One region of the Lactobacillus sp. ESL0681 genome, then DNA from elsewhere that is predicted to be linked to it. Evidence: predicted binding sites of a transcription regulator. Region 1 holds the regulator's gene; each other region holds the start of a gene.
What was found. Region 1 encodes NrdR, which represses ribonucleotide reductase genes. Its sites were predicted from a motif close to ACACNATATATNGTGT; they were not measured.

Region 1 (2,281 bases):
CGATTGTCCTTGGATTAACAGGCGGCATTGCCAGTGGCAAAAGTACTGCTGATGCTTTCTTTCAAACTAAAGGTGTGCCAGTTATTGACAGTGATCGAATTAGTCATGATATTTTGAATATTGGTCAAGAAGGCTATCAAAGAGTTAGTGCACAGTTTGGCCCGGAATACTTAAATTCTGATCAAACGATTAATCGACGTAAATTAGGTCAGCTAGTTTTTAATGATAAACAGCAGTTAGCAAAGTTAAACAAACTAACTCATCCCTTGATTTTTCAGACAATTGCGGCTAAAATTACGCATCATAAGCAAGCAAATGTACCATTAATAGTTGTTGATGTACCATTGCTGTTTGAGGCTAATGGTCAAAGTTATTGTGATCAAACCTTATTGATTGCTTTGCCCGAAAGTTTGCAGCTTGAAAGATTGATGCAGCGGGATCAATTGACTAGATCGGCTGCTTTAGCTAGGATTAACAGCCAAATGCCGCTAGCACAAAAAGTCCAATTAGCTGATTATGTAATTGAAAATACCGGTACTGTAGCAGAATTGAATGCGAAGTTAGCTCAATTAATGTTTAAGTTAAAAGAAGGTTGATTATATGGAATGTCCTCATTGTCGTCAGAATGCTTCGCGGGTGATTGACTCACGTCCAAGTGATGAGAACCGCGCGATTAGACGCCGTCGCGAATGCGAGAACTGCGGATTTCGGTTTACTACGTTTGAGCGAGTTGAAACAACCCCATTGTTGGTAATTAAAAATGACGGTACTCGTGAACCATTTAACCGGAAGAAAATTTTACATGGAGTAATGGCGGCAGGTCAAAAACGCCCAATTACTAGTGGTCAATTCGAAGAGTTGGTTAATCATGTAGAAAATAAAATTCGTCAGCAAGGTGGCAGTGAGATTTCTTCTAAAAAGATTGGCCAGCAGGTTATGGATGAATTGGCGAAGATTGACGATGTAGCTTATATTCGTTTTGCTTCCATTTATCGTGAATTCAAAGACATGTCCAGTTTCATGAAGACTATGGAAGATATGATTGCTAAACGTGAGCAGGAAGATTAGTTGATGTTTGAAAGTGCTAATCCAAAGCAGCCGTTTCTAATTAATAATCGAGTGCCAATTTTTCCACGTGACCTGAGAATCTTGCTGAAACTATATCAGCCGCTACTTGGGGGACTTGGCAGTTCACTTTATTTAACTTTAAATGAAGATTATAGCGAAACTGCGATGATCTCTGATGCCCAAGGTTTATATAGCTTGCAAGAACAATTAGATTGTAGTTTGCAAGATCTGTTTGCCGCAATTCACAAGCTTGAAGGCGTAGGATTACTGCAAACAAGGCTGCTCGACAATGAAATCATGGGTCAAGTTTTGGTATTCAGTTTAAATGCAGTACCTAGCAGTAGCGAATTTTTTGCGACTGCCTTATTAGCTAGCCTGTTAAAAGAAAAGGTGGGTGAAGCTGCTTTTCATGACTTAAGTCATAGTTTTGCTAGGGAAAGTCAGCAGGATGAAAATCAACTTAATGGCTTACAAACCGCGCAAGATGTTTCTGCTTCATTCATGGAAGTCTTTCGTTTACCTAGTCAAGAGGCCATCAGTCCGTCTGAAGATGTGCAACAAGCCGCACAAGAAAATCAAGTCAAGCGGCCAACTAAAGCCCAGATTAACCAAGCAGAACACATTGATTGGGAATTCATGAAACAGCAATTTGAAATATACCAAATTGCGCCTAGTGAAATTGATCAACATCAAGCGGATATTGCTGGACTGATGCGGACGTATGGCTTGTCAGAGCAAGAATTTGTTGATGAAACATTATCTTGTTTGCACGGTAGCTATCAGTTGAATATGCCACTAATTAAGCAAACGATTGCTGAAAATATTCATAGTGTGGATACTAAAGCTCGTCTTAAGTCTGAAAATCAGGATGCTTCTGACCAAGTAAAGCAAAAGTTTAATTCACGTGAGCAGCAAATTTTAACCATGGCAAAAGAAAAGGCACCTGCGCAATTTCTGTATCAGTTAAAGACTGCTAAGCATGACTATGTTGATGCTAGTGAATATAAGGTGCTTGATAATTTATACAACAAGCAAAATGTGCAAACGGAGTTGCTTAATATTTTGGCCTATGCCTGCTTACAAGAAAGTTCAACGGTTTCTTATCGGCTTGCTAATACGATTTTACATGATTGGCTCCAGCATGGTGTAAAAACCGGAGCACAGGCACTGGAGTATATGGCTAATCGGGCAAAGAAAAAAGCACAAAGGCAGC
Region 2 (2,281 bases), 640 kb from region 1:
CAAACTAGTCTTTCCGCTTGCTGCGATACCACTAACTACCAATACTTTGGTTTCCAATTCAAGCACTTCCCTTCATCTAGATTCTACCATATCGTTATAAAAGTTTTACTTTTATATTGTCAATGCCAAACCTTATAAGTTATAATTAAAGCATAAAATAGCTACTGTTTATAATGTAGAAAGGGAATATTATGAAAAAAACGGTTAAACTTTTAGGCTTAGTTGTTGCTGCAATGGGACTAACTAGTAGTGTGTTTACAGCTGATGTTAGTGCAAAGAAAGCTAAGACTAGCCAAGTTTCAAAGAAAAAGCAGGATAAAAAATATGGTATCAGCAAGTCCTTCAAATTTAGTAAAGATTTACAAGGTAAATGGTATAGCAATAACAATTTAACTCCTGAGCCATTGAATATCCATAAGTCTTCATTAGTCCTACCTGCTACTGGTAAAACAGCCAAAGTAGCAGTGATTGGTAAAGTTAAAGGCACTAAAAAGTACCCATGGCAAATGAGTAAGAGTTGGAAGAATAAACATGCTAAGACCTTTAAGAACGTCAAGCGTGGTACTACCAAAACAATTAACGGCGTTAAATGGACTATCTTGAGCTCACCAACCGAAAAGTCAACTGCTGACGGTGACGCGTATGCTGTTCGCAACGAAAAAGTTGATGATCAAACCATCAAAGTGGTTTTCGAAGCTGATCCAACAACAGGCAAGGTTTATAATCAATACTTCACCACTAAAGACTTAGCTGATAAGTATCAATCGACTAAATTTGCTGATATGACATACACAGAAGTTAACTGGCGGTAACTCATCGGTTTCACGTGTAACATTAGCAAAAGCATCAAGTCTAAACTTGATGCTTTTTATTGTGAAGCTGATAACTTGGATATTTTCTTCACTGTATTATACAAAATCACTTGACAAATTGTGAATTCTTAAAATTAACTTTTTCCTTGTTTACCACTACATCTCGTATTAAACTAAATAAGAGTCTACATGTTGTATTTTTAAGAAAGAACGTGATTCAAGTTATTGTTTTAAGTGGGCCAATTGGAGCCGGTAAATCCAGTTTAACCAGTATTCTAGCTGAGCATTTAGGGACACAAGCGTTTTATGAAGGCGTGGATAACAATCCCGTTTTACCTTTGTATTATCAAGATATGAAGCGATATACTTTTTTACTTAATATCTACTTGCTGAACCATCGGTTAGCGCAGATTAATCAAGCCGTACAGGATAAAAACAGCGTCTCAGATCGGTCAATCTATGAAGACGCGCTCTTTTTCAAGATGAATGCAGAAAATAAAGTTGCTGATCCAACCGAATTTAAGATTTATGACAGCTTACTCGAGAACATGATGGAAGATGTTCCTGGCAAGCCAAGTAAAAAGCCTGATCTACTTATTTACATTCATGTTTCGCTTGAAACAATGCTCAAACGGATTGAGAAGCGTGGTCGATCATTTGAACAAATTAGTACTGATCCCAGTTTAAAAGACTATTATGAGCGTTTAATTCGGTATTATGAGCCTTGGTATGAAGAATATGATGCTTCACCAAAAATTAAAATTGATGGCGATAAATATGACTTTATCGTTGATGAAGACGCCAAAAAAGCAGTTTTAAGCGAAATTGATAATAAATTACGCGAACTAGGAAATTTATAAAAGAAGGAACGTGATGACTGTTATTGTTTTAAGCGGGCCAATTGGAGCCGGTAAATCCAGTTTAACCAGTATTTTAGCTAATTATTTAGGAACTAAACCATTTTATGAAAGCGTTGATGACAATCCTGTCTTGCCGCTATTTTATGCCGATCCTAAAAAGTATGCCTTTTTGCTGCAAGTATTTTTCTTAAATACTCGCTTCCGCAGCATTAAAGATGCTCTAACAGAAGATAACAATGTCTTAGATCGATCCATCTATGAAGATGCTCTATTCTTCCAAATGAATGCCGATATCGGACGTGCAACCAAAGAAGAGGTCGACACATATTATGAGTTGCTCAATAATATGATGGGCGAACTCGATCATATGCCAAAAGAAAACCCCGACCTACTTGTCCATATTAACGTTTCATACGAAACTATGCTCAAGCGAATTGAAAAACGCGGCCGTCCTTATGAGCAGTTGAGTTATGATGCTACTCTTGAGGATTATTACAAACGGCTTTTGCGTTATTATAAGCCTTGGTACGAAAAATATGACTATTCACCGAAGATGGAAATTGATGGCGATCAACTTGACTTTATGACCGACGAAGATGATCGTCAAGT
Region 3 (2,281 bases), 580 kb from region 1:
CTCAACTCCCGCTTGCTCAAGCCGATGACGTTGCATAAATGCTTCGCCATTACTTAAAACAGTTAATTGATAATCATTTTGCGCAAAACGTAAAGCATCTTCAACACCTGGCAGTAATTGATATGCCTGCTCAAAATATGAACGATACTCCGCCATGATCGCTTTCCCATCAACTTCTAAGCCAAAATTTTGCTTCAAAAAAACTTGAAAAACCTGTTCACTTAATTGGTTATAGGAAATAGTGCCCTGTTCAAGTTTACGCCATAGCCCTTGATTATAAGCATGATAGCGTTTCTGCATTTCACGAGTCAATTGCCAATGATGTTTCTTAAATAGAGCATGCAAAGCAAAATCTTCCGTTGCAGCAAAGTCAATTAACGTATCATCAACATCAAAAATTATTTGTTTAAATCGCAAGTATTTTTCACTCCTTCTAATTCATTCATCTGCTTTAATTTCTGCGTGAACGAATTTAGTCTAAGAATAATTATAGCAATTTCTTAATTATAAAAGATATAATTAACTATTTTTCTTAAGAAAAAAGGGATATAATTGGGCTTATTTATTTTGAAGGAGTGCTTAGAATGCTTACACTATTATTGATCTTGTTTGTTACTTGGCTACTAATGAAATTAGGAATTGGCCTATTTAAAATTTTTGCTTTCTTATTAATTTGTGCAGTTCTCTTTTTCTGCTTTATTCATTTGTTGATACCTATTTTAATAATTATTGCTGCCATCACTATTTTCTGGGCACTCATCCGTTTTTAAAAAGAAACAATTTATATTTACACGCTAGGACCACTTACTTTCTAACGTGTTTTTTGATGGTAAAACCTTCTTTTAGTAAAAAATTTCAGACTCACAAATCCCATTCTGCCATATAATTGTAATTTACAAGTTAAGCCACCAACTTCATTTCTTATATTTATCACAAGATATTGTGGTATAGTTTATAGGTAAGCCATATATGATGTATATGTGAAACGTTTATCTTTTTAGGAGTTGCTTTTACATGGAAAACACTAGTATAACTTTAGATCAAGCCTATATTGATCAAGTGAAACAAAACATTAAACCACACTGGGGAGAATTAGGTTGGGTTACTTACAAGCGTACCTACGCTAGATGGTTACCAGACCAGAATCGTTCTGAAAATTGGGACGAAACAGTAAAACGGGTTATCGAAGGAAATATTAATCTTGATCCTCGTTTAAAAAATAACCCTACTACTGAAGTAGTAACTGAATTAACCAATGAAGCCAAACAACTATTCAAACTAGTTTATGGTCTTGCTGCCACACCTTCTGGGCGGAATCTTTGGATTTCGGGTACAGACTATCAAAAGCGTAATGGTGATGCTTTAAATAACTGTTGGTTTATTGCCATTAGACCACAGAAATACGGCAACAGCTCAATTGTACCAAGTTATCTTGACCAAGATCAATTGGCCGTCTCACTCCCCTTCTCTTTCTTATTTGATCAACTAATGAAGGGTGGCGGTGTGGGTTTTTCTGTCGCGGAAGAAAATATCGTCAAAATTCCTCAAGTCGATAATCAAGTTGCCTTAACAATTGTGATTGACCAAAAAAGTCCGTCTTATGATAACTCACTTGAGCATGGCGCGGTTGATTATGCAGATTGGGCACAGGCAAACGCGGATGCTGATAATTATATTTATTATAAATTACCTGATACGCGCGAGGGCTGGGTTTTAGCTAATGCTCGCCTAATCGATATGCATTTTAAACAAACAAATCCAGAAAACAAGACAAAACTAGTACTTGATATTAGTGACATTCGTCCCTATGGCGCAAAGATACATGGATTCGGTGGAACTGCTTCAGGCCCAATGCCATTAATCGACATGCTGCTTGATATTAATCAAATTATCAATGAGCGACACAATCAACGAATGACCTCAGTCGATGCAACTGACATTTGTAATCTAATTGGAAAAGCTGTAGTAGCCGGCAATGTTCGTAGATCTGCAGAATTGGCTCTTGGTTCGAATGATGATCAAGATTTTATTACCATGAAACAAGACAAAGATAAATTATATCATCACCGCTGGGCTTCCAATAATAGTGTCGCCATTGATGCAAACTTTGATAATTACCAACCAATTGCTGATGGCATTAAAGAAAACGGTGAACCAGGTGTAGTTAATCTTGACCTATCACGCAATTACGGTCGAATTATTGATGGCTATCAAAAAAACATTGATGGCGAGGTTGAAGGCACTAACCCATGTGGTGAAATTTCTTTAGCAAATGGTGAAC

Region 2: OZX59_RS06350 (deoxynucleoside kinase) is a predicted target of NrdR. The motif match lies at 966-981, and genes of this name have one in related genera.
Region 3: nrdJ (ribonucleoside-triphosphate reductase, adenosylcobalamin-dependent) is a predicted target of NrdR. The motif match lies at 931-946, and genes of this name have one in related genera.

Annotation. Positions count from the first base shown of each region.
Region 1 covers NZ_CP113943.1:691,025-693,305, reverse strand. The annotation lists gene coaE (dephospho-CoA kinase) at 1-596, shown strand, start outside; gene nrdR (transcriptional regulator NrdR) at 601-1,068, shown strand; gene OZX59_RS03220 (DnaD domain protein) at 1,072-2,281, shown strand, end outside.
Region 2 covers NZ_CP113943.1:1,326,408-1,328,688, reverse strand. The annotation lists gene OZX59_RS06360 (adenylylsulfate kinase) at 1-57, opposite strand, end outside; gene OZX59_RS06355 (hypothetical protein) at 192-812, shown strand; gene OZX59_RS06350 (deoxynucleoside kinase) at 1,025-1,672, shown strand; gene OZX59_RS06345 (deoxynucleoside kinase) at 1,686-2,281, shown strand, end outside.
Region 3 covers NZ_CP113943.1:1,266,665-1,268,945, forward strand. The annotation lists gene OZX59_RS06040 (YjjG family noncanonical pyrimidine nucleotidase) at 1-417, opposite strand, end outside; gene nrdJ (ribonucleoside-triphosphate reductase, adenosylcobalamin-dependent) at 1,015-2,281, shown strand, end outside.